Regions from separate parts of the Haematobacter sp. genome, predicted to be linked through region 2. Evidence: riboswitches for the same ligand, from Rfam matches in the RefSeq annotation. Region 2 holds a riboswitch; each other region holds the start of a gene.

Region 1 (10,594 bases), on a different contig from region 2:
AGCGGGCAGCGAAGGTCTGCGCCTTCATGCCGGCCAGCATCCGCCGCACGTCGGCATGGTCGATGATCGTGCCCCGGCCCGGCACCGGCGTTTTGCCCTGCCTGCGGTCCAGCGCATAGGCCAGCGCCTGCTGGCAGGCAGCCTCCGCCACGCCGACCCCCTGGGTCGCCACACCGAGACGGGCGTTGTTCATCATGGTGAACATCGCCTTGATGCCGCCGTTCCGCTCGCCGATCAGCCAGCCGGTCGCATTGTCGTATTCCATCACGCAGGTCGGCGAGCCATGCAGGCCCATCTTGTGCTCCAGCGACACGACGCGCACGCCGTTTCTGGGTCCGGGTTCGCCGTCCTCATCGAGGAGCAGCTTCGGCACGAGGAACAGGCTGATCCCCTTGACGCCCGGCCCGCCATCGGGGAGCCGCGCCAGCACGAGGTGGCACACATTGGGCATGAAATCCCCGTCGCCCCAGGTGATGAAGATCTTCTGCCCCGAAATCGCGAAGGTGCCGTCGCCGTTGTCCACCGCCTTCGTCACCAGCGCGCCGACATCCGACCCCGCGCCGGGTTCGGTGAGGTTCATCGTGCCGTTCCATTCCCCGGAGGTCAGTTTCGGCAGGTAAAGGCGCTTCAGCTCATCCGTGGCGTGATGCTCCAGCGCCTCGATCTGGCCCTGGGTGAGCAGGGGGTTCAGGTGCAGCGACAGGCAGGCGCCGGAGAACATCTCGTTCACCGCCGTGGCCAGCGTGATCGGCAGGCCCATCCCGCCGAATTCCGGGGCCGCCGACATGCCGACCCAGCCGCCCTCCGCGATGGCGCGATACCCTTCGGCAAAGCCGGGAGAGGTGCGGACGACGCCGTTCTCCAACTTTGCGGGCGTCAGATCGCCTGCCCGGTTCAGCGGCGCGAGGACATCCCCCGCCAGCTTGGCCGCCTCATCGAGGATCTGCTGCGCCAGATCGCGCGTGGCATCCGCATAGGGCTCTGTGGCGGAGAGGCCCTGAAAACCAACGATATGATCGAAGATGAAGGTCTGATCCTTCACCGGCGCGCGAAAAGCCATCGAATTCTCCCCTCGCACCTTGGCGGCGACCGCCCGGGCGCGTATCTCGGCATCAACTGGCACGAAGGCTAAACAAAGCAACATGACCGGCAAGCCCCAACGCAGCGTCACTGGAACCACACGCCGTCTCGCCCCTGACGGCGCGGGGATAGAGACCGCGGCGCGCCTTCTGGCAGAGGGGGGGCTGGTGGCCCTGCCGACGGAAACGGTCTATGGGCTGGCCGCCGATGCGCGGCAGGATCACGCGGTGGCGCGCATCTTCGAGGCGAAGGGGCGGCCCCGGTTCAATCCTCTCATCATCCATGTCGCCGATCTGGCAGGCGTGGGCCGCTATGCCCGGCTGACGCCGGAGGCGGAGCGGCTGGCCCGCGCCTTCTGGCCGGGGCCGCTGACGCTCGTCCTGCCGCTGCTGCCGGAAGCGGGGCTGTCGCCGCTGGTCACGGCGGGCAATGACAGCGTGGCGGTGCGGGTGCCCGCGCATCCCGTCGCACAGGCGTTGCTCCGCCGGTTCGGCGGGCCTCTGGCCGCGCCATCCGCCAATCCCTCGGGCCGGGTCAGCCCGACCCGCGCGGCCCATGTGCTCGACGGTCTTGACGGGCGGATCGAAGCGGTGATCGACGGCGGAGAGGCCGCCGTGGGGGTGGAATCGACGATCGTCGGGCTGCTGGAGGCACCGCTGCTGCTCCGCCCCGGCGGGCTGGCGCTCGAGGATCTGGAAGCCGCTTTGGGCCGTGCGATCCCCGCGCCCGCGGCCGATCCGGCGCGGCCCGTCGCGCCGGGGCAGCTCTCCTCCCACTACGCGCCGCGGGCCGAGATGCGCCTCGCCACCCGGCCCGCACCGGGGGAGGCATGGCTCGGCTTCGGGCCCCAGGATGCGGGCGCCACGCTGAACCTCTCTCCCGCAGGTGATCTGACGGAAGCGGCGGCCAACCTCTTTCACTACATGCGGGAAATCGACACCGGCCCCGGAACGGTCATCGCCGTCTCACCCATCCCGGAAACCGGGTTGGGGCGCGCGATCAACGACAGGTTGCGCCGTGCCGCCGCCCCACGGCCCGTGACCGATCCGTTTGACCGATCAGCTTAGCAGGCTGCCGAAGAAAGGGTTTCAGACCCGCGTTGGACCCGCGTGGCGTGGAATCCTTCACCCTCTGCGAACACCAGCCGAAAATCGACACGCTTCAGGCAAGTCCGGGTCAGATCTGCCGATTCCCAGAGCGCAGGCATGACCCTTGCGAACTTTTTCAGCAGGCTGTCAGATCCCATGATCCGGCTGCGCGGTGACTGGCTCAGGGACCTTTTGCGCCGCATTCTCTGTTCAAAGGCTGCGCCGGATTTGCCGGTGGCGCGCCTCAGAAAGGGGGACCGGATGCTGAGCCGCATGCTCATCGGACGGGATGCCCGCAAGGCGACGACATCGGTCGCGCTCGCACAGGAGGAACGCGATGGCGAGGTCCGCCACTGCGGCCACCGCGCCGAACGCCGGAACCCTCAGGCCCTGCCGCCGAAGGCCGACAGGCTTATCGGATCCACGCCCATCGACCGGATCGCGGCAAGCCACTTCGTTCCGTTGTCGGCGGCGAAGACGAGGTCGGGAAGCGCGTCGCACACCAACCAGTCATCGCGGAGAATCTCGTTCTCCAACTGACCCGGGCCCCAACCTGCGTAGCCCAGCGCCAGGAGCGCCTGCCCCGGCCCAGTGCCGCGCGCGATCTCCCGCAGGATATCGGGCGTGGTGGTCATCGCGAAGTGGGGGCCGACCTCTATCGTCCCGGCCTCCTCCTCATCGATCTGCGGCGAATGGAGGACAAAGCCGCGGGCGGCTTCCATCGGGCCGCCGACATGGATCGGGCAGCGGCCCCCGAGGTGGGGTATGGAAAGCTGGTCCAACAGCGCCTCAAAACTGATATCCGCAGCCGGCTTGTTGACGACAAGCCCCATGGACCCCTGCGGAGAATGGGCGCAGATCAGGATCACGCTCCTTTCAAACCGCGGATCGCCCAGACCGGGCATCGCGATGAGGAGCTTGCCCCCCAGGTCAGACATATGCGTGGTCCTGTTGCTCATGAGCATAAGATGGCGCACCGGACTATCGGCACAAGCGGAGATTGCGTCGCATGGGAGACAATGCCATCTCTTCGCCGGAATGTGATTTCAAGTCCTGCGACATCCCGCCGACAGTCCCGCCATGATGCTCAGCCCGCTCCCCCTCCTCGCCTTTGCCGCAGCGACGCTGCTGCCTGCCCTCGCGGGACATGCCGCCCCAACGCGTCCGCAGGACGTGGTGCAGGCAGAGGTTCTTCCCGGCTGGCGGCAGGCCGATGGCAGCCATCTCGCGGCCATCCGCCTGACGCTCGCCGACCAGTGGAAGACCTACTGGCGCGCACCGGGGGATGCGGGCATCCCGCCCGGTTTTGACTGGAGCGGCTCGGAGAACCTGGCGGATGTGACGCTGCACTGGCCCGCGCCGCATGTGTTCGAGCTGAACGGAATGCGCACGGTCGGCTATACGCGCGAGCTGGTCCTGCCCCTGGAAATCCGCGCGCGGAATGCGGATCAGCCCATTTCGCTGCGGAGCCATGTCATGCTGGGGGTCTGCCGCGACATCTGTGTGCCGGTCGATCTTCGGATCGACGCCGTCCTGCCGGTGACGAAGCAGCCGGACCCGGCAATCCGCGCGGCCCTGGCCTCCGGCCCGCTGGATGCAGACATGGCAGGGGTAAAGAGCCTGCGCTGCCGTGTGGAGGCAATCCCGGACGGGCTCCGCGTGACGGCCTCCTTTCAGGCTCCATCGCTTGGGGGACGGGAACTTGCGGTGTTTGAGACACCGGACCCCTCCGTCTGGGTGTCGGAAAGCGATACGCGGCGGGAGGCCCATGGCGTGACGGCCTCCGCGGATCTCGTTCCCCCTCCCGGAGAGACGCTGGCGCTGGACCGTTCCCGGCTGCGCATCACGCTTATCGGCGACAGGGGCGCGGTGGATATGCTGGGCTGCCCGGCGGGCTGACATCGCGACATAATGTCGCGCGATCATACCGGTTATGCACAAAATTATGGCAAAATCAGGAACGCTGCGCCTCGCATGCCCTGATCCTTTCTGTTAGGGAGCGTGCCCGCCGCTTCGCCGGCAGGTCCAGTATGATCCCAGTATGATTGGAGTATCCATGTTTCGCAGCCTTCCGCTGATGTCGCTTCTGCTTGCCACCCCCGCCTTCGCGCATGATTTCCGCGCGGGCGATCTGACGGTCGGGCATCCCTATGCTTTCGAGACGACCCGAGACGGGCAGGCACCGCAGGGCTATTTCTCCGTCACGAATGCGGGCGCGACCGATGACCGGCTGGTCGCCATCCGCCCGGCGAAGGGTGAAGCGAGCCTCCGTACGGCAGAGCGTTTTCGGAACATGGTTGCCACCACTTCCGCAGGCCCCATCACCATTCCCGCCGGAGAGACCGTGCACCTGAGCCCCACCGGCCCGCATGTGAGCTTCACCGCGCCCGAAACCCGTCTGTGGTCCGCTGCCGACCGGATGGACGCGGTTCTTGTGTTCGAAAACGCGGGCGAAGTCCCGGTCGTATTCAATGTGGAGGCCCGCAAGGCCGGCATGGGCAACGGGCATTCGCCCAACTGATCCGGCCATTCGCGAAGGGGGCGCCCCCCTTCGCGCTTGACAAGAATCGGCGGAGCGGATCATCCATGGTCTGCTTCGGTTCCGGTAAGGCCGGATGAAAAGGGAACTGCGGTGCGCCTTCGGGCAAGACCGCGGCTGCCCCCGCAACTGTGAGCGGCGAGCGACGGCCAAGAACGTCACTGGAGGTCCGCCTCCGGGAAGACCGGCCCGAGCGATGACCCGCGAGCCAGGAGACCTGCCGCAGCGCTCACCCATTTCCGGCGCGGGGTGCGTCTGGAAAGCGGCCCTTCCGCAGAGGTGACGTCACCGGCCTGCGGGACTCCCATCAGGCCATTCTGCAATTCGCGGGCCGCCATGTATGCGGCATCGCGTTGGAAAGGCCCCTGCGATGACCTTCACTGGCATCAGGACGATCACAGTTCTTACCGCCCTCGCCCCGCTGGCCGTTCATGTCCCGCTGGCCGCTCATGCCCAGACCGGCTCTCCGGTGATGCTGGACAGCATCGTGTTGTCCGGCGGGCTTACCCCCATTGCCGCGGGTGCCTATGGGCGCGCCTTCACCGTGATAACCGCGGCGGAGATCGATGAGCGCGGCATCCGCACCGTACAGGACGCGCTCCGCGGAGTGCCGGGCGTCTCCGTCACCTCCGCCGGCCCCAGCTTCACGCAGATCCGCCTCCGGGGCGCAGAGGCGAACCACACCCTCATCCTCATCGACGGGGTTCCGGCGACGGGCGGCAATGACGAGTATATCCTGACCGGGCTGGAAACCGCGAATGTCGAGCGGATCGAGGTGCTGCGCGGCCCTCAGTCGGTCTATTTCGGCTCGAATGCGTCTGCCGGGGTCATCAACATCATCACCCGGCGGGGAGAGATCGGCACGCATTACGGCGGTGCGGTGGAGGTCGGCAACGGCTATGCGGCCTCCGGCTGGGTCACCCAGCGGACGGAGCGGGGCGGGTTGTCCTTCAACGTCTCGAAGCGGGACGATCACGGCTACAACCCCGCCTTCACCGGCAGCGAGAAAGACGGGATTGACCGCCGCACCATCGGGTTGACCGGCGACTGGCAGGCGACGGAGGCCCTGAAGCTCGGCTTTACCCTGCGGCATTCCGAAGAGAACTATGGCTACGACGCGACGAACTATGCCGCCACCGGCTATCGCGATTATCTGATCGACGATCCGCACCTCACGGGGGAGCGCAAGGAGTTCACCGGCTCCCTCTGGGCCGAATACGAAATGCTGGAAGGACGGCTCGTCAACCGGCTGGAATTTCAGAACTCGGTCTTTCGGCAGGGCACGACGGAGGCCGCGGAGACGCGGGGGGAGACGCGCGCGCTGAAATACCGGCTCAGCTACGGGCTGGACGGCCGGCCGGTGACCGAGGCGCGGCACCTGCTCAACGTCATGCTCGAACGGTCGGAGGACGAGAACGACACTGCCCGCGACTATGATCGCGCCAACAATTCGGTGGCCGTGGAATACCGCGGCTCCTTCGACACGGGCGTGGATGTGCAGGCGGGCCTCCGCCATGACGATTTCGACACGTTCGAGGATTTCACGAGCTGGAACATCGGCCTGTCGTGGCAGATCCCGGACAGCGCTTTCCGTGTGCATGCCTCTGCCGGGCGGGGACTGGTGAAACCCTCCTATTACGAGCTTTTCGCCAATGACGGTTACACCATCGGCAATCCCGCATTGAGGCCTGAGCGCAACACCGGCTACGATATCGGCGTCGAGGCGGAACTGCTGAACGGACGCGGGCTGATCGACGTCACCTACTTCAACGAGAAGATGGAAGACGAGATCACCTATGTCTATGGCGCCGCCCCGGACGGGAGGGCGAGCTACATCAACCAGCGGGGCAAGAGCCCGCGTGAAGGGGTGGAGATCGCCGGGCGGTTCGATGCGACGGAGGATCTGCGTCTGTCGGTCAGCTACACCTATCTGGACGCAAAGAACCCTGACGGCACGGTGGAAGTGCGCCGCCCCCGGCATGAGCTTGGTCTGGGCGCCACGCAGCAGGTGCTGAACGGTCGCGGATCGCTCACCGCCGATATCCGTTACGTGGCGGGCAATTACGATACGCAGTACTGGGGCTTCTACGAGACGAAGGAACTGGGCAACTATACGCTCGTCAACCTCGCCGCCGGTTACGATCTCACGGAAAACCTCCGCGCCACCGCCCGCGTGGTGAACCTGTTCGACAAGGAGTACATGGACGTCTGGGGTTTCCGAAACCAAGGGCGGCAGGCCTATCTCGGGCTGGAGGCGAAATGGTAGCACGGCTCATCGGGACGGCGCTTCTCACCTTCGCGGTTTCCGCGCAGGCCGCGGAGCTTGCCGCCCGGACGGAGACCGACGCTTCGATGGCGCCCGCGTTCCCTGCGGCCGCCGTCCTTACCCCATTCTCTCGACCTTTCCTGACGTCGATGCCCGTGCCCTATACGGGGCTTGAAGCGGGGCGCATCGCGGCTCTCGGCACCGCTTCGGTCAGCGCATCGGCGGTTTCAGAAACATTCGCCCTCACCGGGGCCACCGGAGCGGGGCTTGAAGCGGGGCGGCTCAAGGTTCCCGGAACCGTTTCGGGCATCGCATCGGAAGCACCCTTTGCGGCACCCCTGGCGGTTGCAGAAACCCTCCTCACCGGAGTCGCCGGACGCGCCGCCCTTATGCCGGAAGGAGGGCCGGATGCCGCACCGGGGAGGGGCGCGTCTCTGACCCCTCTCTCTGCTGCGCGGCGGGATCGCGTCACGCGACAGCGCGTCATCGGTCGCGCATCTTTGGCCCTTGTCTCTGCCGCGCAGCGGGGGCCGACTCCCCTGTTCGCAACCTCCGCCGCTGTCGCGGGCCTTGCGACCGGAACAGCGCAAGACGCTTCGGCAGACAGCAGGACGCCCCATGCCCTTGCTCCGAGCGCCGCTCACGTGGACACGTCCGCCCCTCCGGTATCCGCAGGGGAGAAACGCGCCGGAGCGGAGGCCCCTGCGTCCAGCCCCGCAGCAGGGACCGCCGCCGTCTCCAGACGCGTCGTCTCGGTGAACCTCTGCACCGACCAGCTTGCCATGATGCTGGCGGCACCGGGGCAACTGGTCTCCATCAGCCATCTCGCAAGTGATCCCCGCTCTTCCGCCATGACGGAGGAGGCAGCCCGCTACCCCCACAACCACGGGCTGGCGGAGGAGATCGTTCTGCTGCAACCGGACCTCGTGCTGGCCGGGCGCTACGGCTCCGCGGCAACCACCGCTCTCCTGCGCCGCATCGGCGTGCCGGTCGAGGTGTTTGACCCGGAGACCAGCCTCGCCGGTATCCGCGACAATGTCCGGCGGATGGGCGCGGCTCTGGGCCGGACGGCGGAGGCGGAAAGCCTCGTCAAGCGGTTCGACGCCGACCTCGCCGCGCTTGGCCAACCGCCCGCCGACCGGCGCCGCGCGGCGCTGTATTATGCCAACGGCTATACGGCGGGCGATGCCAGCCTTGCGGGAGAGATCCTTGCCGCTGCGGGGCTTGCCAATATCGCGTCGGAGCTTGGACTCCGCGGCGGCGGCATGGTGTCGCTGGAACAGCTGGTGCTGGCCGATCCCGACCTGATCATCCGGGGGGAGCGCTATGCCGGATCGTCCCGCGCGGAGGATCTTCTGGATCACCCTGCCCTTGCCGCACTGGCCGGGGCGGCGCAGGGGGCGCTGGCCGATGGCGACTGGGTTTGCGGCACGCCGCATGTGATCGACGCGGTCCGGCGGCTCCGGGACAGGGCAGCGCCCCCGTGACTGCCCGCCGCCTGCTCCCTGCCCTCGGCGCGGCCGTGGCTCTGCTGTTCGCGGCCTCGCTGCTCATCGGGCAGGCGGAGGTGCCGCCGCTCGATGCGGTCCGGGCGCTTCTGGGGCGGGGCGATCCCCTTCTGGTGATCGTCATGCAGGAGATACGCCTGCCCCGTGCATTGCTCGCCATTCTGCTCGGGGCGAGCCTCGGGCTCTCCGGTGCGGCGATGCAGGGTTTCCTGCGCAATCCGCTGGCGGAGCCGGGGCTGATCGGCACCTCCGCCTCGGCGGCGCTCGGCGCGGTGCTGGCGCTTCAGACGGGGCTGGCCGCTGCCGCGCCCGCGTTCTTCATGGCCGCACCGCTCGCCGGGGCGCTGCTCTCCTTCGTCCTGATCCTGATGCTCGCGGGCAGTCGCGGCGGGGCCATGCCGCTGATCCTCGCCGGCATCGCCATTTCGGCGCTGGCGGGGGCGATGACTTCGCTGGTGCTGAACCTCTCGCCCAATCCCTTCGCGGCGAACGAGATCGTCTTCTGGATGATGGGATCGCTCGCCGACCGCTCCATGCTGCATGTCTGGATGGTGCTTCCGTTCTTCTGTCTCGGCACCGGGCTGATCCTTGCCACCCGCCGGGGGCTGGAGGCGCTCACGCTCGGGGAGGAAACGGCGGCGACCATGGGGGTCTCGCTTCCCCGGCTGCGGCTCATGCTGCTTGCCGGTGTGGTGGCGCTGATCGGCTCCGTCACCGCGGTGGCGGGCGCGGTTGGCTTCGTCGGGCTGGTCGTCCCGCATCTGCTGCGCCGCGCGGTGGGCGCCAGTCCTGCGCGTCTGCTTCCGGCCTCCGCGCTTGGCGGCGCTGCGGTGATCCTTGCCGCCGATATCGCCGCCCGGACAATCGCGCCGGGGCGGGATCTGAAGCTGGGCGTGCTCACGGCGCTGGTCGGCGCGCCGTTCTTCTTCCACCTCATATGGCGGCTGCGGCGGGAAACGACATGACCTTGCTGACAACCCACGGCCTGACCGTCCGTCGCGGCGGCCGCACCGTTCTGGCAGGCATCGACCTCTGCGTTCGTCCGGGAGAGTTCGTGGGTCTTCTCGGCCCGAACGGCGCAGGCAAGACCACCCTGTTGCGCGCAGCGCTCGGCCTTCTGCCCAGCGGCGGGAGCTCCTCCCTCGCCGCGCTCCCCACTTCGGAACGGGCACGGCAGGCTGCCTTCATGCCGCAGGGCCGGGAGATCGCCTGGCCCCTGTCGGTGGAGCGGGTGGTGGCCCTCGGCCGCGCGGCTCATCCGGCGGGGGCAAGGGACCGGCAGATCGTGGAGGAGGCCATGGCGCTGCTGGACCTGACGGAATTCCGCGAGCGGCCGGCCACGGAGCTGTCAGGCGGGGAACAGGCCCGCGTCCTCATCGCACGGATGATCGCACAGGACACGCCGCTCATGATCGCGGATGAGCCTGTCGCCGGGCTGGATCCGGCCGCCCAGATCCACGCCATGGACGTGTTTGCCAGCATCGCTGCCCGGGGCGGCGCCGTGCTCGCCTCGCTCCACGACCTTGGCCTTGCGGCAAGGCATTGCACCCGCCTTATCCTGATGCATGCGGGCAGCATCGACGCCGAGGGAGAGCCGGAGGCGGTCCTCTCCCCGGAGACCGTCGCGCGGGTATTCGGCATCACCGCCTTCACCGCCCGGACACCGCAGGGCATGGTATTCCAGCCGCTCTCGGTGATTTCCCGCCAACCCTCGCGCTGAGGGTTCGGCAAGCCCTCCGCTACGTCGAGGCCAGCCGTCCGGGCCACCTGCCCCACCCAATCTTCGGCGCAAGCCCCTGCCTTTCCCGCCGCAACCCCGCTACATGTTCCAAGCCGACAAATCTCTCCGCAAGGCCCCTTGCAAACCCCTCCGTCATCGGTTAGTCCGCCTCCCACGGTCGGAGCGTAGCGCAGCCTGGTAGCGCACCTGCTTCGGGAGCAGGGGGTCGGAGGTTCGAATCCTCTCGCTCCGACCATTCCCGATTTTTGTCAATTCTCTGAAATTCTTCCGAAGAGCCCGCCGGCCACGCCGGGGAGCGCAGCGCCGATGCCATCAACGAAACCTTGCCAGCCCGAAGGATCGAAGGCGGCACGGTGAAGCGAGGCGATGAGC
Region 2 (10,594 bases):
GATCCTCCCCCGCCCGGACCGCCCGCCGTACGGCCGTCTTCAGTGCCACCAGATCGGGCGGCCCGAACCGCGCCAGAAGACGCTGGAAGGCGGCATGGTCCTCTACATCGAAAGGCCGCGCCACGCCGGGGCGATGGCGGCACGGATGGGCGGGAAAGGCATGGGCGAACGGCAGCAGCCCCGCCGGGACCGGCGTGGTGGCGGGATGGGTGCGCCGTGTGTCGCCGAGCAGCGGCGGATCGCGGTCCCAGACCTCCAGCCGTCCCAGAGGGCCGCGCGCGATCCAGTCCCGCCCGCGGTGGCTGAGCCGGATCAGTCGCGACCCCGTCGGAATCTCGACCTCCCCCTCGGGGGCGCGTTCGACGGCGTGCGACACCGTCTCCGGCAGGCAAAGCGAGATGCCGTGGTTCCAGCCCTCCGGGTCGGAACTCAGCACCTCGAAGGCCAACGGGCGCAGGTCGGGCGGCAGGCGCAGGTGCAACGCCCCCCGCCTGCCCAGATCGGCCCCCGCCAGACCCAGCACCGCGCCGGGCCCGCCCATGCTCCAGATGCAGCGCGGATCCGCCATCAGTTCTTCGATCAGCCCGGTCGGCAAGGGTCAGAACTTCCGCCGATAGGCGAGATCAACCGTGCGGGGCTGACCCAGGAAGGCTTGCGCGCGCTCCGTCGACGGATCGGTGCGCAGGTAGTCGGCATAGACCCGGTCGAGCAGGTTCGTCACCCGCAGGCTCCAGACGGAGGCCGCGTCGGGCACGTAGTCGACGCCGACGTTAACCAGACCGTAGCCCGCCCGCTTCGTGGTATTCGCGAAGTCGTAGTAGGATTTTCCGATCAACTGCACAGACCCGTTCGCGCGCCATCCGGGAGCGAAATCCCACGACCCCCACAGGTTGCCCGACAGTTCCGGCACCAGGATCGGCACATTGCCGGAATAATCCTCCACCTCGAAGGTCAGCCAGTTGATGGAGGTGAAATCGTCGTAGCGCGCCCGCGTCCAGGCGGCGTTCCCGCCCAGCTTCACGTCGTCGGACAGCTGGAACGCCCCGGCCAGTTCTACCCCTCGCGAGGATTGCCGCCCGACCTGCTGCGTGGCGAAGGTCGCCGAGTCGAATACCAGCAGGTTGCGCTTGATGATATCGAAGACCGCCAGCGACCATTCCCCGCGCCCTTCGAACACCGATTGCTTGACGCCCAGTTCGAACTGCCTACCGGTCGTCATGTCGAAATCCGTCATGGAGGCGGAATAGTCGAGCAGCGGCAGGTTCACCGGATCGGTCGCATAGGACATCTGGACATAGAAGACGGTCGCGGTATTCGGTGCGAAGGTCAGGCCCAGCCGGCCACCCGGCCCCTCAAAATCGGCGGAGAAGTCATTCGCGGCCGATATGTGATCCTCACGCTCCACCGTGAACCAGTCGTAGCGCAGGCCGGCGCTGATCGCCCATCGATCGGTGATCTCGAGCCGGTCCTCGGCGAACACTGCATGCTGGTCGAGGGTGGAGTGATAGCGGGGGACCAAGTCATCCGGCAGCGGAAAGCGGCCTACCTCCGGGTGCCACGGATCGACGAAGCGGGGGGCGTAGGCCGCGAAATCGGCAAAGTCGGATTTGGCGCGGTTCACGTCGAAGCCCAGAAGCAGCTGGTTGCTCCGCCCCGCCACATCACCGCTGAACCGCACGTTAGCGCGCGTACCGAATTGAGACTGATCCTGCCGGATGCGACGGAATTCATCCACGGTGACCAGATCCGTCGCGGGATCCCAGAGATAGGTTTCGGCATTGCGGAAGGTTCGCCGGCTGTCGATGCCGTAGATCACCCATTCCACACCGACGGTATCGGAGGGGGTCCATTCCGTGCGAAGCTGCATCCAGCTGTCGCGGAAGCGATTTTCGGCGTCCGAGACGTTGAAATTGTTGTTCCGGAAGGATTCGACAATCGTTCCGTCCCGCAAGGGGGTACCGAAATAGGCGGGTGGCTCGCGATCCGCATGGGCGCCGCTCAGCGTGACCTTCACATCGTCCGTCGCTTCCCAGGCCAGTGCACCGGAAAGGACGAGATTGCGGCTGTCGGTATCGTCGACCCAGCCTTGCGACGCGTCGCCCACGGCGTTCAGGCGGAAACTGAGCCGGTCGTTCAACGAACCGCCCGCGTCATAGGCCAGCCGTGTGCGCAGGTTGCTGTCGAGCAGCGCAGCCACCTCCTGCCGGATCGGACCGGCGAAGGGACGCTTGGGCTGGATGTCGATCGTTCCGCCGATGGCGCCGGTGCCGTGCATGACCGATGCGGGCCCGTGCAGTACTTCGATCCGCTCCACGAGCCAGCTGTCGAAGGGGAAGCTGATATTGCCCCGGCCGGGGAAAAGCCGTGTACCGTCATAGAGCTGCATCACCGAATTGTTGCCCTGGAATCCGCGCAGCGCATAGGCGCTGCCGAACACGGGCGCCGCGACCGAGGTCACTCCGGGAATGTCTTGGGTGACAGCTTCGACCACATCAGTCTGCCCGCGCGCGGCGATGGTTGCAGCCGTGACCACGGAGATCGAGGCGGGAATATCTTTCACGGACACCCCGAGGCGGCTACCAGATGTGGCCGGAGTGGTAAAACCCAGCGTGGGCGGGCCGGTGATCACCACGGTGTCGAGCGTGGTTTCCTGGGCGTGAAGCAGGCCCGCCGGACAGGTTGAAAGCGCGAGCAGGGCCAACATCAGCCGGCGGGGATTTGTGGAAAAGATGGACATGCATAGCCCCTGGGGCAAAAGACACGTCACTTGCGAACGCAGGTCCATAGCCGGGCGCAGCCCGGAGACTTCCCCCGTCAGGACACCCCGCCCGACGTGTTCGCGCGTGAAATCGGCCGACGGCAGGTCTCCTGGCTCACGGCTCGAACGGAGGTCTTCCCCTTCCCGGGCGCAGGCCCAGTGGTAAACGAAGACCGCCTTGCCGCCTACAGTTGCGGGGACAGCCGCAGCATGGGCCAAGTTAGCCGCACTGCATTCCCTTTTGATCCCCGAAGGGAACCGTCCCCCGAGCGCTAGGATCACCGACCCGTGATGTCAACTGAATTGCTGCGCACCGCGATGTCTTTTCAGCAGGCGGCTTGGGCGAGCCGACGTCACTGGAGGAGAGATGGCGCGTTTGATGGGGCACCGCGCGCGCCGACGCAGATGCGACGCCGGATTTGGGTTCCGTCCGATTTCCGGCGTCCGTAAGTGCAGGCTCGATCATCATTGATCGCAGTCCTATTTCCGGCTTGTCGCGAGTTCCTCCACCCGGTTCGCCGCTGTCTCCAGAAGACTCTTCGCAAGGCCCTCATCCGCTGTCAGGCGGGCAAGGACGAGCGCGCCGACCATGGTCGATACTGCCGCCAGCGCTGCAGGCGATGGGTTCGCGCCTGCCGGAGTTCCCAAAGCCGCATCGGCGATGGAGAGGTGGGCACGCAGACCTTTCTCCATCTCCGCCCGGACTTCGGGCGCGTGGCGGGGGGCGTCCGAACCCAGCGTTGCCAGGGGGCAACCCCGATCCCGCATTGCGACATGTGCGGGCGAGAGGTAGAAGGCCGCAAGGGCTCGGAGCGGTGCATCGGGGTTCGCGTCAACGACCTCGGTCCAGCGAGAGGACGATCGCTCGACCGCACGGGCGGTGGCCTGGGCGGCAAGATCGTCTTTCGAAGCGAATTGCTTGTAGAACCCGCCCGGCGTCATCCCCGCGGCCTGCATCAGGTCCTTGAGCCCGATACCGTCGTAGCCGTGTTCGCGGAACAGCTGGCTGGCTTCGTCGATCACCCTCTGCCGGTTCGCCTCGGCCTGGACGCGGCTGACCCTCATGGTGCTATCCCCTTCGCTTCGCCTGGGACCGGAATGGCCCGGCCCGTCGGATCGCGCAAGGCCGATAGCAGCATAAACGACCCATAGGCGACCAGCCCGAGCGCCAATGCGGCATAAAGCGCCCGGATATCGTCCGTCGCCTCAAGCGCCAGCCAGCCGCCACCAAGGGCGATTGTCAGCCGCAACAAACCGGCGGCCAGCGGCATCAACAGCTTCTGCTGCCCCTGCGCCGCGAAGTAGAGAACAAGCCCCAGCCCAAAGAAGCCGTAGAACGGCCCGACAATCCGCAGATAGGCGCGCCCGGCGTCGATCATGCCGGGTTCTGCGCTGAAAAGCGTCAGCCAAGCCACCGGGAACAGGGCAGCGACCAGCCCCACCACCTCGGTCACAGTAAAGGCCAGGACCGCCCCGGTCAGGGCGATCTGCCGAGCGCGGCGGTGCTGCCCCGCAGCCATATTGGTGCCGACCAGCGCCACCAGCGGTGCGCCGATGCCGAAGACCAGCGGGATCAGCAGGTATTCGAGCCGGATGCCGGTGCCGAAGCCCGCCACCGCCTCGACCCCCAGCTTTGCCGCGATGATCGCGGTCGATCCCGCGATCACCAGATTTGTCAGCAGCGACTGGACCGATGACAGTGCGCCGATCCGCAGGATACCCCAGAACAGCGCCCACCGAAGTGGCTTCAGGCGGAACCGCGCCGGATTGCGGCCAGAGGCGACGTAGGCGCCAAGCACCAGCATTCCGGCGATGTAGTAAAGCACCAGTGCCAGGCCGCCGCCCGCAATCCCCATGGCGGGGACGGGTCCTGCACCAAAGATCAGCAGGGGCGATACGGGCACCAGAAAGACCACGCCCAGAACTGTCACCATGGCTGGAACCAGCATGTTCCCGGTTCCTCGGATGACGCTGGCCAGCCCGTTCATCAGCCAGGTGAAGACGTTTCCGGCAAAGACCACGTTGGAATAGAGCACCGCCGCCTCCAGTTCTTCCCCGCTGCCGCCGAGTGCTGCGTAGATCCGCCGCCCCCAGATCAGGAACAGGATCGAGAAGGCGAGGCCGATCACGAGATTGACCACCACTGCATGCAGGACAAGAGCGTCGGCCTCATTTCGGCGGCCCGCGCCGAGCGCCCGCGCGATCGATGACGAAATCGCCCCGCCGACCGCACCGGCCGAAATCGTGGTCATCAGCATGACCACCGGAAAGACCAGCGCCATGCCGGCCAATGCGTTGGTGCCGAGCTTGGAGACCCAGAAGGTCTCGATCAGCCCGGTCGAGGCCTGTGCCAGCATGATCATCACATTGGGCAGGGCCATGCGGATCAGCAGCGGCAGGATCGGCGCATCCAGCAGGCGTTGGGTCCGCCGATCATGCTGGACGGTGGATGACGCCGAGATAGCCGTCATCCGACCAATTCCACGGCCAGTGCAATGCCCTGACCACCACCGATGCACAGGGTCACCATCCCGCGTGACAGGCTGTCTCGCTGCATCGAATGCAGCAGCCGCGTCACCAGCACGGCCCCGGTCGCGCCGATGGCATGGCCATGGGCAATGGCGCCACCCTCGACATTGATGATGTCGAGAGGCAGGCCAAGCTCCTGCGCGACGGCAAGTGGCACGGCGGCAAAGGCCTCGTTGATCTCGATCCGCTCCAGATCGCCCAGGGTCCAGCCGGCATGCGCCAGCGCCTTTTCGACGGCGGGCACGGGGCCAAGGCCGAAGAGCCCCGGCTCCACCGCCGCCACACCATAGCCGGCCAGCCGGGCCATCGGCGCAAGGCCCCGCCGCTCAGCCCAGACCCGGTCGGCAACCACCACGGCTGCGGCCCCGGCGTTCAGCCCCGGCGCATTGCCGGCGGTGATTGTTCCGTCCGGCCGGAAAGCCGGTTTCAGCCGTGCCAGCGCCTCAGCGGTCGTATCGGGGCGGGGCGCCTCGTCCCGGAGAAAGACCTCGGTTCCCTTCCGCGTGTTCACCTCGACCCCGGTGATCTCGGCCGCGAACGACCCCGCTGCCTCCGCCGCTGCAAAATTCTGTTGCGAGCGCAGTGCGAAGGCATCCTGCGCTGCACGGCTCAGCCCGGCACGGGTGACGAGATCCTCGGTATGCCAGCCGGAATGCTGGCCCGAAAATGCATCGTTCAAACCGTCGGTCAGGAGGCTGTCGAGGATCTCCGCCGGGCCCATGCGATAGCCCCAGCGTCCCTCTGTCAAAAGATAGGGCGCGCGGTCCATGTTCTCCATCCCGCCTGCCAGCGCCACCGGCACCACCCCGGCCGAAATCTCCTGCGCGGCGCTGACGATGGCTTGCGCGCCAGATCCGCAAACGCGGTTGACCGTCAGCGCGGGAACCGAGACCGGCAGTCCGGCATGGATTGCGGCCTGCCGCGCGGGGTTCATCCGGTTGCCCGCCTGGATGACATTGCCCATGATGACCGAGCCGATCTCGACCGGATCGAGAGCTGCACGAGCCAGGGTTTCGCGCAGGACCGTGGCCCCAAGCGCCGTCGCCGGGATGGATTTCAGACTGCCGTTGAAACTGCCAATCGCGGTACGAACCGGGGCGGCAAGTATGATGTCGGAACGGGTCATGGGAAACTTCCTTCGGGTGTAAGTGGGCGGCGGTGGGTGCGCCTCCGCGTCATTTCAGGAGAGTGCCGCCCGCCGCGCGGTGCCACCGAACCCTAGGGCGACGATGGCAAGTGCGGCGACGAGGCACAGGACGCCGGCGGCGAAGAAGGCGGGAAGATAGCTGTCATAGGCGGTGCGCGTGGCTCCCGCACCCCAGGCCGCTGCCGCGGCGCCCAACTGGTGGCCTGCAAAGACCCAGCCGAAAACGATGTTCGACCGGTCGCCGAAATGCTGGCTGGCCAGCTTTACCGTTGGTGGCACCGTTGCCACCCAGTCGAGGCCATAGAAAATCGCAAAGATCGACAGGGCATAGAGGCTGAAATCGCTGAACGGTAGCCAGACCAGGGACAGCCCGCGCAGGCCGTAATACCAGAACAGCAGCCACCGGCTGTCATAGCGGTCTGACAACCAGCCCGAGCCGACCGTGCCGACGAAGTCGAAGACGCCGATCAGCGCCAGCATCCCCGCTGCTGTCACCGCCGCCAGACCGAAATCCCCGCAAAGCGCGATGAAATGGGTCTGGATCAACCCGTTGGTCGAAGCACCGCAGATGAAGAAGGTGCCGAACAGCAGCCAGAACATCCGCGTCCCCGACGCCTCGCGCAGGGTCACCAGCGGCGAGGCGAGCATTGCGCCAAGGCTTTGCCGCGGCGGTGCCGGAACCACCGCCGTCGCCCCGAAGGGGGCAAGGCCAAGGTCGGACGGATGGTCGCGCATCAGCACCAGCACCGCTGCGGCGGAAATCAGCAGCGTGGCCAGCGACAGGATCAGCGCGCCCCGCCAACCGAAGCTTTCCGTCAAGCGGGCCATAATGGGCAGGAAGACCAGTTGGCCGGTGGCGGTGCTGGCGGTCAGCAAGCCCATCACCAGTCCGCGCCGACTGGCGAACCATCGCGCCGCAACGGTCGCACCTAGAACCATTGCCGTGAGTCCGGTGCCGAAGCCCACCACCACTCCCCATAGCAGGGTGAGTTGCCAGAGCTCGGTCATGAAGAACGATCCAAGGATGCCAGCCGCGATCAGGGTTTGCGAGGCAAGGATCACCGGTCGCAGCCCAAAGCGGTTCATGAAGGCCGCGGCGAAAGGGCCCATTAGACCGAAGAGCAGCAGGCGGACCGCGAAGGCGCCAGAGATCTCGGCGTTTGTCCAGCCGAACTCGGCTTCCAGCGGCCCAATCAGGACTCCAGGCACCCCAACGGCGCCTGCAGTGATGAGCATGGTCAGGAAGGTGGTTGCTACCACAATCCAGCCGTAGTGCAGCCCACGCTCTGACAGACGGGCGGCAAGCGGAACGGAGGGCCTCATCATACGTCCCCGTCTTGTGCGGCGATTCTCTGCATACGCGTACCTCCAGGCTATCATTTAGATTACATAAATAATCTAAATGACTGATGCAATCGCCAACGACTCGACGATGGTCCCCAATGCTTACCGATCCGCGATGTAAGGGGCTTGCCAGGGTGGCTTGTGCCACGACGGACGCATCGAAGACTGTCGAACTCGCCCGGCTTTGTCAGACGGATGGGTCATGAGTTGACGTCGATCACGACGCGCCCTTGCACTTGGCCTTGCAGAAGCCGGCCTGCGATTGCGGGCACCTCGCCAAGCGGCGCGACGCGGGTGGCCAGCGCGAGCTTTGCCAGATCCAGATCTGTCGCCAGCCGCTGCCAAGCTTGCAGTCGTACGTTTTGCGGGGCGTTGACGGAATCGAGCCCGGCCAATGTGACGTTGCGGAGGATGAAAGGCAGAACCGAGGTTGGAAGATCGGTGCCCTGCGCCATGCCGTTTGCCGTGACGACCCCGCGATACCGGGTCTGCGCCAGCACGTTTGCAAGGGTTTGGCTGCCGACGGAGTCAACGGCTCCGGCCCAGCGGGGGGCGGCGATGGGGGCCCCGGGTGCAGATAGTTCCTTGCGGTCGATGACTTCTGCCGCGCCAAGCGCGAGCAAATCGTTGGCCAGTTCCATGCGACCGGTCGAGGCGACCACGCGATAGCCGAGCTCGGACAGTAGGGTGATCGCGATCGATCCGACGCCGCCGTTTGCACCGGTAACAAGGATGTCGCCACTGTCCGGCGTTACGCCGCCGTGCTCCAGCGCCAGTACCGCCAACATAGCGGTATAGCCTGCCGTTCCGATGGCCATGGCATCCTTGGTGCCGATCGCATCGGGCAATTTGATCAGCCAGTCGCCGCTCAGCCTGGCTTTCTGGGCATAGCCGCCATGGTGGTTCTGGCTAAGTCCCCAAGAGTTTGCGACCACCCGGTCGCCGGGGGCAAAGCGCGCGTCGTCCGAACTGCGCACAGTTCCGGAAAGGTCGATACCGGGGATGAGCGGAAAGCTCTGGATGACCGGAGATTTTCCGGTGATGGCAATCGCATCCTTGTAGTTGACCGTCGAGAACTCGACATCGACGGTAACGCTGCCCTCCATCAATGCGCTGTCGTGAAGATCGACGAGGCTGGTTTCGATCCTGTCGCCGGGTTTGGTGGCGAGAAGTGCTCTGAAACTCATCGAATTTTCCTTTGTATCTGTAATGGATCAGGCCGAGCTATGACAGGTCGCGGCAAAGCATTCGGTGTAGGTGGCACCCCTGCCGGATGGCACCGGTGATCACGGTCGTTATGCTGGGTGACATAGAGGCCTTCCGACAATTAAACATGATGAACATCATCATTGTTGTGTAAATATGACGAACAACATAAATACATCAAGAGCAGAAGACATGGAGTTTCCGACGATGAAGGTTAGCCGCGAGCAGATGGCCGAGAACCGTGCACGCATCCTTGAAGAAGCGAGCCGACTGTTTCGCGCGAAGGGCTTTGATGCGGTCAGTGTTGCCGAGGTGATGAAAGCCTGCGGCCTGACCCACGGCGGGTTCTATGGGCACTTCGCCTCCAAAGAGGACCTGATCGCGAAAAGCATCGAGCATGTCTTCGCCAAATCCCTGGCCGAGCCGCCGGATCTGCAAGCCTATTCGGCCGCCTACCTTTCTGCGAACCATCGGCATAACCCGGCCCGGGGATGCCCGATGGCCGCGCTGGCATCGGAGACGGCGCGGCAATCGCCTGAGGCGCGAAATGCCATGACGGAGGGCATCAGAGCGCAGATTGCGTGCATGACCGGGGCCTTCTCGCAGGAAGGTACTTCTGCCGCCCGCCGTGACGCCATCGGCACCTGGTCGGCCATGGTGGGCGCGATGATCTTGGCGCGGTCTTCCGACGATCCCGACCTTGCCGAAGAGATCCTGCGCGAAACCCGCGCCTGGATCGGTCAGGAAGCACGGTGATTATCGGATCACTGATATGTGTGAGGCCGATGATGTAGTCAACGACCGGGTATCATCGCTAAGTACCGCTCGTGATGACCTGCCACCTGTCCTGATGGCGCAGCCTTAGGTCATTCAGGCGCGGCACAAATAGCCCGGGTAATCGGGGTAAGACGGCGTTCTATTAGGGTGGAATTCGCCATTGCACCGATCCGCGACGCGACGTCGAAGCTGCCCTCGATCAAGTTCGTCAGAGCGTCCGACAGTTCCAACTCGATGCTTATATCGGGGTATCGGTCCTGAAATGCGCCAATCAGCGGCGGCAAGTGCATGGTGGCGAATGTCAACGGCGCGGCGATGCGCAGCCGTCCCTTGACCTGTCCGGCTAGGGTAGCCGCCTGTTCGCCGGCCTGCTCCAGCACCTTCAAGGGGGTGTTGCGCCTGCCCACATAAGCCGTGCCCGCTTCGGTAAGACGCACGGTGCGAGGGGGTCCGGTTCAGCAACTTTACCGGTTTGGAGCCTAAATCATCCCGGAAACTGTCCAAAGTTCCGCAGGGGTGAATCAAAGGAACCCGCCACTGGCCCCGGCTCCGCGTTCCAACTAGTCTGTCTACCGGCTTGCGGCCCAGTGCGGGACCGGGGCGCAGAGCGGGGCTTTCCGGGGCGGGCACATGAACCAGCAGGACATCGGCGCGACACTGGACCTGAGGCTGATCCGCACCACGCTGATGCTGCTCAAGGAGCGGTCGGTCAGCCGCGTGGCGGTGCGGCTGTCGCAAAGCCAGCCCGCCGTCTCGGCACAGTTGAAGCGTGCACGGCAGATCTTCAACGATCCGCTGCTGGTCCGGCACGGCCAGGGTATGGTGCCCACCGC
Region 3 (10,594 bases), on a different contig from region 2:
GGGCGGCTTGTGCCGCGCACGCGGGAGGGTGCCATGCTGCACGACGCAGACGAAGCGGCGGAGCGGCTCATCCGGTTTCTGGACAGCGGCCGGATGCCGGTGCTCGGCGGCGATCCGATCCCGCTCTCCGCACAGTCCATCTGCGTGCATGGCGATAGTCCGGGCGCGGTGGGCATGGCGCAGCAGGTCCGCAGCAGGCTGGAGAGGGCGGGTGTCACCGTCGCGCCCTTCGCGCCGTGAGGACGCCGGTTTTCCGCCCGGTCGGAGAGCAGGGTCTGCTGGTCGAGTTCGGCGATGAGATTTCCGCGGACATCCATGCCCGCGTTCTTGCGCTGGACAGGTCGCTCAACGCATCGCCCTTTGCCGGCTTCCGGGAGGCCGTGCCCGCCTACGCCGCTCTCCTGATCCGCTTCGATCCGCTCCTGACCGATCACGGCATCGTCCGCCGCACGGCGGAGGCGCTGCTGCACGCCCCGGCCAGCCCGCTGGCGCCCTCGGCATTGCGGGAGGTGGCGATCTGCTATGACGAGGATTTTGCCCCGGATTTGGCGGCGGTAGCCCGCCACGGCGGGATGACGCGGGAGCAGGTGATCGCCGCGCACCTGGCAGGCGAGTATCGTGTCTTCATGTATGGCTTCGCGCCGGGCTATGCCTATCTCGCGGGCGTGCCGGAGGCGCTGCGCATGCCGCGGAAACCGGCCGCTGTCCGGGGTATTGCCGCGGGGAGCGTCGTGATCGCGGGGCCGCAGTGCCTTGTCACCACGCTCACCACGCCGACGGGGTGGTGGATCATCGGGCGATCACCCACGGCGATCCTGACGGGTGATCCTGCCGCGCCGTTTCTTTTCGACGTCGGTGACAGAGTGCGCTTTCGGCGCGCGAGTCGGTCGGAATACGAGGATATGAAATGACCGGAGCCCTGCTGTCGGTCATCTCCGCTGGCCCGCATGTCTCGGTTCAGGATGGCGGGCGGCCGGGTCTGATGCGGTTCGGTGTTCCCCAATCCGGCCCGATGGACCGTATGGCTTTTGCCGCGGCGAATATCGCGCTTGGCAATCCGCCGGATGCGCCGGGTATTGAGGTGTCGCTTGGGGGGCTGACGCTCGAATGCCTTTCGGGAGAGGTCGGCTTTGCCGTGGCGGGCGGTGGCTTCCGCATCGACCATGCCGGGCGACGTCGTGGCTCATGGACCGTCGCCACCCTTCGCGCGGGCGAGGTGCTGGTCATGCGGCCGGGACAATGGGGAAGCTGGTGCTACCTCGCGCTCGCCGGAAATCTGCTCACGCCCATCTGGCTGGGGAGCCATGCCACCCATGCGCTGTCGGGCTTCGGCGGTGGCAGGCTCCAGGCAGGACAGAGGCTGGAGATCGCGGAGGCCCGGGGGGCCACGGCGGGCGACATCCCTTGCCCGGTCTTCGCCCGTCCGCGTCGGTGCGTGCATGTGACCCTCGGCCCTCAGGACAGGTTCTTTTCAGCCGGGGCGCTGGAGACATTCCTTTCGATCTCATGGCGGATGACGGACGCCTGGGATCGGATGGGCGTGCGGCTTTCCGGTCCGGCGATCGCGCCCTCTGCCGCGCTCGACATGCCTTCCGAACCGATCACACGCGGGGCCGTGCAGGTTGCGGGCGACGGGGTGCCCACCGTTCTGCTTGCGGACCATCAGACAACGGGCGGGTATCCGAAGATCGCCACGGTGCTGGACTGCGACCTTGACGCTTTCGTTCAGTTGCGCCCCCATGATGAAGTGAAATTTCAATATGTTGCTCCGGAACAGGCGGTCCTTCGCGCGCGCGCCGCTGCGGCAAGGGCGGCGCTCTACAGACAGGGGATCGAACGGCGGGCGGCAGCGGCGGTGCTGTCTCCCTAGCCGCTGTCCGGCAGGCGTCCTTCCCATGTCCCGGATTGCACAAGGGCGGCTGTTTCGCTCACCACGGTCCGTTCGAGATAGCCCAGCAGGCGGGAGGGGTGGCGGTCCACCGGCACGGTCAGCATGAGCTGCCAGCCGGCCCGCGGATCGACCAGGGGCGCGATGCGAAGGCTGCCCCGCCCGATGTCCTCCCGAATGGGCGACGCGGGAAGCACGGTGTAGCCAAGCCCGTTTAACACCATATCCTTCAGAACCGAAAGACTGTCCGCTTCCAACACGACATTTGCGGTGACCCCCGCCGTCTGGACGAGTCTCTCTACCGTCTCCCGCATTCCGTGCCGGCTGCCGGAAAGGATCATCGGCAGGTCCGCCAGCCGCCGCGCTGCCACCGGGACCGACTGGTCAAGCCCGCTGTCGGCAGGCCCCACAAGAAACAGCTCCTCCTCCAGCAACGGGGAGGCGCGGAGCCATCGCAGCGGTTGCGTTTCGTAAAGGATGGCGATGTCCAGGTCTCCGCGTCGCAGCCAGTCCATCAGGAACGCCGAATAGGCGCTGACGATCCGAAGCCGTGCCTCCGGGTGAGCGCGGCGAAACGCGCGGGCCAGCGGAATGGCAAGGATTGCGGCCACGGTCGGCGGCATGCCGATGGAGGCTTCGCCGCGCAGGGGTACATCGTCTCCGCCAAAGGGCAGGCTGCGGATCGCCTCCAGTTCCCGCATGATCTGCCGCGCGTGGAGGAGCAGTTCCTGCCCCGCTTCGGTCAGCTGCATGCCCCGTCCGTGACGGCTGAACAGCCGGGTGCCGAGTTCCTGCTCCAGCAACCGGACCTGCCGGCTGAGCGCGGGCTGCGCGATATGCAGCCGCTCGGCCGCCCGCGACAGGCTTCCGAGTTCGGCGACATGCAGCACGGTGCGCAACTGGGCGATATCCATGGGTCAGCAATAGCGCGATGGGGGAGCCCGCGGTAGCCGTCTCCTCCCGCCCTTCCGGTCGGTTAGCAGGCTGCTGAAAAAGCCCTGAAGTGTCATGCCCATGCGCCGGAGATCGCAAATCGGCCCGGAAACGTACGGAAATATATAGGTTTCCGGCTGGATTTCGTCAGATGGCGAACGATTTCCGCTCCAACACAGGCCAAAAGCCTTTTTCAGCCGCCTGTCAGAACCCTGGGCGCTATCCGGTGACCGCCCGCCATTGGCCCCATGCCCCGGCTTGCCGGGCGGGCTGCAATGGGTTACGGGTCGGCTGTCGGTTTCCGAGAGGAATTGAAAGGGAATCCGCCGCCAGCCCGTCTGGCGAACCGGAACTGCCCCCGCAACTGTAGGCGGCGAGGAACACTGTGAACATGCCACTGTGGTGCAGACCATGGGAAGGCCGCAGTTTCCGTTGACCCACCAGTCAGGAGACCTGCCGACGTCTGAACGCAACACGGCCCGGACGGGGTGTCCGGGGAGGTGCCATATGACGTCTGTCCAGCGGGTGCCCAGCTGCGCCCGATCAGCCACATCTGCACAACGGCCCATGGCCGTTCCTCTCCGCATCCGCCGGGACCATCACCCTGATCGGAGAGCTCGCATGATCGCGCGAAACATTCTGGCCGCCCTGCTGGGCGCAGCGGCCCTGGCATCCCCCGCGCTGGCGGAAAGCCCCTATCCGCTTCACCTGACGAATTGCGGTATGGACCTGACCTTCGACGCCGCTCCCGCCAGCGCGGTGACAGTCGGGCAAGCGGCGACCGAAGTGCTGTACGCGCTGGGGCTGGGCGACAAGGTGGCGGGCACCGCCGTATGGTTCACCGATGTGCTGCCTGAGTTCAAAGACCTGAACGCCGGGGTGGAGCGGCTGGCGGACAATGATCCGAGCTTCGAGGCCGTTGTGGGAAAGCGCCCCGGACTGGTGGTGGTTCAGTATGAGTGGCACGTCGGGCCGCATGGCATCGTGGCCACGCGCGAGCAGTTCCGCGATGTCGGGATCCCCACCTATATCCTTCCGGCCGACTGCTGGAAGAAGGACAATGCCGTCGGCTCGGACGGCACGCGATCCGCGATGTTCGAGATGGAAAGCATCCATGCAGGGGTGCGGGAACTCTCCCGCATCTTCAACGTGCCAGAGCGGGGCGATGCGCTGGTGGCCGATCTCCGTGCACGGGAGGAGGCTGCCACAGAAAAGGCACAGGCGCTGGCGTTGAAGGACGCCTCTGCCGTGTTCTGGTTCTCCTCTGCGGAGATGGACGTCGATCCCTACGTCGCCGGTCGCAAGGGTCCGCCCGCCTATATGATGGAAAAGCTGGGCCTCAGGAACGTCATCGCAAGCGACGAGGAATGGCCGGTGGTGAGCTGGGAAACCATTGCCCGCGCCAACCCGAGCGTCATCGTGATTGCCCGGATGGACCGTCGCCGGTTCGAGGCGGATGACTATGAAAAGAAGCTCGCCTTCCTGAAGTCGGACCCGGTCGCCAGCCAGATGGACGCGGTGAAGGAAAACCGGATCGTCGTGCTGGATGCGCATTCCATGGATCCCTCCATCCGTAATGTAAGCGCGCTTGAAACGCTTGCCGATGCGCTGCCCTCCTTTGGTCTGAAATGATCGCTGACATCAATCTGCGCGCGCGCTTTGCCGCCCCGGTCTGGATTGCCGCGCTTGGGGTTGGTGTCCTTGTGCTGGCGATCCTTGCCGGGGTCGTCATCGGTGAGATGCCGCTGCCCGTGGAAACGGTTGCAGCGGTCCTTGCGAACCGGTTGCTGGGGGCGGCGCAGCCTGTCGATGCGATAGATGCGGCAATCATCTGGAACTACCGGCTGCCGCGGACACTGGTCGCCGCGGCCTGTGGGGCGGGGCTGGCGCTCTCCGGTGTCGTGCTTCAGGCCCTGATACGCAATGCGCTGGCCGACCCGTATCTGCTGGGCGTGTCCGCCGGGGCATCGACGGGGGCGGTCGCGGTGACCATCCTCGGGCTTGGCGGCGGCGCGATCGGATTGTCGGCGGGGGCCTTTGGCGGGGCAGCGCTGGCGTTTCTGCTGGTGGCGGCGCTTGCTCGTGCGGCGGGCGGCGGACCCGCGCAGCTTGTGCTTGCCGGGATCGCCGGATCACAGCTTTTCAACGCGCTGACGAGCTTCTTCATCGCCAAATCGGCAAATGCGGAGCAGGCGCGCGGGATCATGTTCTGGCTGCTGGGCAACCTGTCCGGGGTGCGTTGGCCCGATGTGGCGCTGGCGGTTCCGGCCGTGCTGCTCGGGCTGATCGTCTGCATCGGGCATGTCCGCGCGATGGACGCATTCTCCTTCGGCGCGCGTTCCGCGGCTTCGCTGGGGATTTCGGTCCGGCGGGTTCACCTGCTGCTGATCGGCGCGACGACGCTGATGACCGCCGTCATGGTGAGCCTCGTCGGCTCCATCGGTTTCGTCGGTCTGGTCATTCCCCATGCTGTCCGGTTCGTGGCGGGGCCGCGGCACGGGGCGTTGGTGCCGCTTTCCGCGTTGACGGGGGCGGTGTTCCTGATTGCGGCCGATATCGTATCCCGCATGCTCATTCCCGGGCAGGTCGTGCCCATAGGCGTGGTTACCGCTCTGGTTGGGGCGCCGGGCTTTGCGCTCATCCTGATCCGCAACCGGAGACGCTCATGAGGGTTCTGGTCAAAGACCTCGGCTGGCGCGTGCAGGCCCGGTCGCTGGTGGAGCGTGTGAGCCTCGACGTGGCATCGGGTGAGACGCTGGGACTGATAGGGCCGAACGGATCGGGGAAATCCACGCTCCTCCGCCTTATCGCCGGGCTGGTTCCGCGAGGTGAGGGGGAGGTGTGGCTGGATGGCGCTCCGCTGTCCCGGCTCCACCGGCGGGAGGCTGCCCGCCGTATCGCCTTTGTCGAGCAGCAGGCCGACACAGTGGAAGCGCTGACGGCGCGGGATGTGGTCGAACTGGGCCGAACGCCATGGCTCTCCGCGCTCCGGCCCTTTGGGGAAGGGGATGACGCCATTGTGGAGGACGCGCTGGCAGCGGTGGAAATGCGTCATATGGCGGCGGCGCTCTGGTCAACCCTGTCCGGCGGGGAGCGCCAGCGTATCCATATCGCCCGCGCGCTCGCACAGCGTCCGCGGCTGCTGCTTCTGGACGAGCCGACCAATCATCTTGATATCCACCACCAACTCGGCCTTCTCCGGCTGGTGGGACAGCTTCCCGTGACGGTGATCGTGGCGCTCCACGACCTCAATCAAGCCATGGGTTGCGACCGGATCGCGGTGATGGACGGCGGCAGACTTGCCGCCTGTGGCCCACCGGAGGAGGTGCTGACACCCGCGCGGCTGGCCAAGATCTTCCGCGTCGATGCCCGCCGCCTGACCGATCCCGCCGACAGGGCGACCATTCTGCGTTTCTGCTGCCTTGAGGAGTGACGATGCGATACGTGAAACATGCCGCCCTGATGCTGGCGCTGATGGCGGGTCCGGTCCTTGCCGAGACCCATGACGTGAAGATGTACAATCGGAGCGAGAACGGGGCGATGATCTACGAACCCTCCTACCTCCGCATCGCGCCGGGGGATACGGTGCGCTTCCTGTCCACCCAGCCCGGCCACAATGCCGCGACCATCGACGGGATGATCCCCGCGGGCGCCGACCCATTCAAATCGAGGATCAACGAGGACTTTGCTGTCACGCTCTCTGTCCCCGGTTCCTACGGCATCAAGTGCTCGCCCCATTACGCGATGGGCATGGTGATGCTGATCGACGTGGGTGAGCCTGCAGAAGCCGACCTGCCGCCCGACCTGCCCAAACGGGCGTCGGAGCGGTTCCGGCAGATTCTGGACGCGCGGCCGGATGCCTGATCCGTTGGAAGTCATTCTGATCGGCATTGGCACGGGAAATCCCGAGCATATGACGCTTCAGGCGATCCGGGCGCTGAACCGGGCGGATGTCGTGCTCCTTCCCCGCAAGGGGGCGGAAAAGGGCGATCTGGCCGCGCTCCGCCGGAGCCTCTTCGCGGATGTGGTCAGCAACCCAGCGACGCGGATGGTCGAGTTCGACATGCCCGTCCGCGATGCGTCGATCCATGACTATCTCGCGCGCGTTGACGACTGGCACGATGCGATTGCGCGCGCCTGGCAGGCCGCGTTGTCCGCATATCCCGACACGCGTGTGGTCGCGCTTATGGTCTGGGGCGATCCCGCGCTCTACGACAGCACGCTCCGCATCGCGGGCAGGCTCGGGCGACCGGCGCGCATCACGGTCATTCCGGGCATCATGGCGCCGCAGGCCCTGACCGCCGCGCATGCCATTCCCCTGAATGCGGTGGGGGAGCCATTCCTCGTCACCACAGGACGGAGGCTCCGGGAGGAGGGTTGGCCGGAGGGGGTGGAGACGCTTCTGGTGATGCTGGACGGGGACTGCGCCTTTCGGACGCTCGACCCGCGGGGCGTGACGATCTGGTGGGGGGCGTTTCTCGGCATGGCAAACCAGATCGTCGATCACGGCCCGCTGGCAGAGGCTGGCCCGCGTATCGCGGCGGCGCGGGCTGCGGCGCGGGCAAAACATGGCTGGATCATGGATACCTATCTTCTGTGCCGTCACTCGGCGAGCGCACCGTAGAGGATCAGCGTTGGCGCCTCCTCCCGTTGCGCGACGGCCAGCCGCCCGGCGAGACCGCCCACCGTGTCACGGTGGAGGGATTGGCGCGGGGTCGATACGCCTTCGGCCATGAGCGCGGGGGTGTCCTCCGGCAGGCCCGCCGCGATCAGCCGCTGGGCAAGCTCGGGGAAGGTCGCCCGCGCCATGAAAACCGCCGTGACTGCGCCCGGATCCGCAAGGGCGGACCAGTTCAGTTCTTCCGGCAGCGCGCCGGTCACGTCATGGCCGGTAACGAACTGCACCCGCCGCGCGACACCGCGCCGGGTCAGCGGAATGCCAGCAGCGGCGGCGGCGGCGCAGGGCGACGGCACGCCGGGGATGACCTCGAACGGGATATCCGCCTGGCGGAGGGTGGCGATCTCCTCCTCAAGCCGCCCGAATACGCCGGCATCGCCGGATTTCAACCGGACGACCCGGGCACCGGTCCGGGCGTGATCGACCAGCAGCCTGCTCACATGGGCCTGCCGGGGTGAGGCGCGGCCCGCCCGCTTGCCGACGGAAATCAACTCCGCGCCGGGGGGCGTCATGTCGAGGATCGGACCGGCGGAAAGGTCGTCGTAGAGCACGACCTCTGCCCGGCGCAGACGGTCCGCGGCCTTCACGGTCAACAGCTCGGGGTCGCCCGGACCGGAGGAGACGAAACTGACGAAGCCGGTCATGAGGCCCTCGCGATCAGGTGAAAGAACGTGCCGCTGACGGTTCCGCGATGGGAGCCCGTCTCCGCAACGGGCGCGCCGTCGGCGTCCTCGACGCGGGCCAGCGGCGCGTCTGGCTGCGACAGGATTGTGGAATAGTGGAATTCGTGCCCCCTGAGCCGCGTTCCCGCCGGGAAACCGGGGAGTGGCACCCGCAACTCCGCCATCCGGTAGCCGAGATGCATGCGTCGGGTGGCGTAGCTGGTGACAAGGCCAAGCAGCCCCGCCATCCGGTGCGAGGTGCCCTGCGCGTCAACCAGCGCCTCGCCCAGCACCATGTAGCCGCCGCACTCCCCGTGCACGGGCCGCGTCGCTGCGAACCGACGCAGACCCGACAGGAACCTTTCCGCCGCCGCGATCCGGCCCGCGTGAAGTTCGGGATAGCCGCCGGGCAGCCAGCAAACCCCCGCATCGGGGGGCGCCTCATCGGCAAGCGGGGAAAACGGCAGGATTTCCGCACCCCGCCGATGCCAGCCGTCCAGAAGATGGGGGTAGGCAAAGGAAAAGGCCGCGTCCCGCGCCAGGGCAATCCGCTGTGCAGGCGGTGGCAGGTGCTCTGCCTCGATCGCCATCGCCCCGCCGGAGGCGGCGGCCTTCAGCGCGGCGAGGTCCAGATGCGTGCGCAGGAAAGTGGCGTATCGGGCGACGGCTGTCTCCAGATCGGGATGCTCCACCGCTTGAACAAGCCCCAGATGCCGCTCCGGCAGCGCCAGATCACCCCGCCGGGGCAGGGCGCCGAAACAGGGGATGCCGATTTCCTCCAGCGACAGGCGGCACAGCCGCTCATGCCGGGGGGAAGCGACACGATTGAGGATCACTCCTGCCACGCGGACACCTGTGCGGAGCGCGCCCAAGCCCGCCGCGACTGCCGCGACTGTCTGTGCCTGACCGGAAACATCGAGGACCAGCACAACCGGCCAACCCGTCATCGCGGCGATGTCGGCACTGGCCCCGGTTCCCTGTTCGCCCGCGGTCGCCACCCCGTCGAACAACCCCATGGAGCCTTCCGCCAGGGCCAGCTCTCCGCCCCGTGCCAGTTGCGCCCCGAGGAGACCGGGCGGCATGGCCCAACTGTCCAGATTGAAGCTCTCCCGCCCGGAAGCGGCGCGGTGAAAGGCCGGATCAATGTAGTCCGGCCCGCATTTGTAGGGCTGCACCGCGATGCCGTCCTCCGCCAGACAGCGGAGCAGGCCGAGCATTACGGTCGTCTTCCCGGAGCCTGACCGGGGGGCGGAGACAAGGAGGCCGCGCGTCACGGTTTCACGGCCTCCAGCCGGCCTGCGCGAAAGCGGCGGTCGTAATCAGCGGCATAGAGGCGGCTTTCCTCGAATCCTTCTTGTGCGAGCGCAGGGCCGACAAGGATAAGCGCCGTGCGCTCCATCGTCTCGCCCACAAGGGCGGTGATGGAGGCGAGGGTGCCGCGCACCACCCGCTCCTCCGGCCAGCTTGCCCGCCAGACCACCGCCACCGGGCACTCCGGCCCGTAATGGTGTCCGAGCTCAGCCGCGATTTCGGCCAGCCGGTGAATGGACAGATGAAGGGCCAGCGTGGCTCCGGTCGCGGCAAAGGTCGCCAGCCGCTCCCCGTCCGGAAGGGGCGAGGCGCGCGCGCCCGTCCGTGTCAACACCACGCTCTGGGCAACGCCGGGAAGCGTCAGTTCCACGCCCAGGCTTGCGGCGGCAGCGGCAAAGGACGGCACACCGGGGGTTACCGTATAGGGGATGTCCAGCGCGCGGAGTCGCCGGATCTGCTCCCCCATCGCCGACCAGACGGAGAGATCGCCGGAATGCAGTCGCGCCACGTCCTGACCCGCGCCGTGAGCCGCCGCGATTTCCGCCACGATGGCGTCGAGATCGAGGGACGCGGTGTTCACCCGCCGGGCGCCGGGAGGGCAGTGAGCCAGCACCGCCTCCGGTATCAGCGATCCGGCATAGAGGCAGACAGGGCATGCCGCGATCAGATCACGGCCCCGGAGGGTCAGCAGGTCGGGTGCGCCGGGACCGGCGCCGATGAAGTGGACGGTCATGGAATATCTCCTGTTACGGCGAGGGCGGCTGCCGCCATCCGGTCGCCGGATATGGCTCTGGGGCCTGCCAGCCGCGCGCCCGCTCCGGCCGCCGCGAGGGCGCAGGCCTCCGCCACGGAGCCGGTGCCATGGGCCGAGCGGGAGGCGGAGCCATCGCTCAACGTCGATTGGGCCGACATGGCGTGACGCGCTATCGGGATCAGCAGGTAGCCTGCCTCGCAAAGGGCGAGTGCCGCGGGTTGGCGCAGCTTGTCCTGCGGGAGCGCGAGGCGACGGCAGCCTTTCGCGCCCGCCCGTTCCAGTGCGTCGAGCACCGAGGCCATCGTCGCCGCCCCGCGGAATCCGATACCGGCGATCATCGGGTGACACTCCACTGAACCACCGGGTAG

Evidence for each region. A riboswitch is a leader RNA that binds a small molecule or an ion and turns the genes downstream of it on or off. The one in region 2 is predicted to bind cobalamin.
Region 1: another riboswitch for cobalamin. It lies ahead of RT513_RS09590 (TonB-dependent receptor plug domain-containing protein); the one in region 2 lies ahead of RT513_RS18680 (TonB-dependent receptor).
Region 3: another riboswitch for cobalamin. It lies ahead of RT513_RS03200 (ABC transporter substrate-binding protein); the one in region 2 lies ahead of RT513_RS18680 (TonB-dependent receptor).

What each region holds. Positions count from the first base shown of each region.
Region 1 is NZ_DAMDHB010000012.1:25,575-36,168, reverse strand. Features, by position in the region: gene RT513_RS09615 (acyl-CoA dehydrogenase) at 1-1,060, opposite strand, end outside; gene RT513_RS09610 (L-threonylcarbamoyladenylate synthase) at 1,143-2,147, shown strand; gene RT513_RS09605 (YqgE/AlgH family protein) at 2,552-3,106, opposite strand; gene RT513_RS09600 (protein-disulfide reductase DsbD domain-containing protein) at 3,249-4,067, shown strand; gene RT513_RS09595 (copper chaperone PCu(A)C) at 4,225-4,689, shown strand; cobalamin riboswitch at 4,749-4,947, shown strand; gene RT513_RS09590 (TonB-dependent receptor plug domain-containing protein) at 5,078-6,973, shown strand; gene RT513_RS09585 (ABC transporter substrate-binding protein) at 6,967-8,460, shown strand; gene RT513_RS09580 (iron ABC transporter permease) at 8,457-9,446, shown strand; gene RT513_RS09575 (ABC transporter ATP-binding protein) at 9,443-10,201, shown strand; tRNA gene RT513_RS09570 (tRNA-Pro) at 10,381-10,457, shown strand; gene RT513_RS09565 (hypothetical protein) at 10,471-10,594, opposite strand, start outside.
Region 2 is NZ_DAMDHB010000047.1:1,685-12,278, forward strand. Features, by position in the region: gene RT513_RS18675 (DUF6925 family protein) at 1-595, opposite strand, end outside; gene RT513_RS18680 (TonB-dependent receptor) at 599-2,737, opposite strand; cobalamin riboswitch at 2,841-3,036, opposite strand; gene RT513_RS18685 (TetR/AcrR family transcriptional regulator) at 3,239-3,823, opposite strand; gene RT513_RS18690 (MATE family efflux transporter) at 3,820-5,229, opposite strand; gene RT513_RS18695 (thiolase family protein) at 5,226-6,413, opposite strand; gene RT513_RS18700 (MFS transporter) at 6,468-7,757, opposite strand; gene RT513_RS18705 (MDR family oxidoreductase) at 7,979-8,965, opposite strand; gene RT513_RS18710 (TetR/AcrR family transcriptional regulator) at 9,177-9,740, shown strand; gene RT513_RS18715 (LysR substrate-binding domain-containing protein) at 9,851-10,198, opposite strand; gene RT513_RS18720 (LysR family transcriptional regulator) at 10,392-10,594, shown strand, end outside.
Region 3 is NZ_DAMDHB010000002.1:204,060-214,653, reverse strand. Features, by position in the region: gene RT513_RS03220 (LamB/YcsF family protein) at 1-240, shown strand, start outside; gene RT513_RS03215 (allophanate hydrolase subunit 1) at 237-911, shown strand; gene RT513_RS03210 (biotin-dependent carboxyltransferase family protein) at 908-1,870, shown strand; gene RT513_RS03205 (LysR family transcriptional regulator) at 1,867-2,802, opposite strand; cobalamin riboswitch at 3,100-3,297, shown strand; gene RT513_RS03200 (ABC transporter substrate-binding protein) at 3,443-4,453, shown strand; gene RT513_RS03195 (FecCD family ABC transporter permease) at 4,450-5,490, shown strand; gene RT513_RS03190 (ABC transporter ATP-binding protein) at 5,487-6,254, shown strand; gene RT513_RS03185 (pseudoazurin) at 6,257-6,685, shown strand; gene cobF (precorrin-6A synthase (deacetylating)) at 6,678-7,445, shown strand; gene cobA (uroporphyrinogen-III C-methyltransferase) at 7,424-8,143, opposite strand; gene RT513_RS03170 (cobyrinate a,c-diamide synthase) at 8,140-9,435, opposite strand; gene cobM (precorrin-4 C(11)-methyltransferase) at 9,432-10,205, opposite strand; gene RT513_RS03160 (cobalamin biosynthesis protein) at 10,202-10,564, opposite strand; gene cbiE (precorrin-6y C5,15-methyltransferase (decarboxylating) subunit CbiE) at 10,561-10,594, opposite strand, start outside.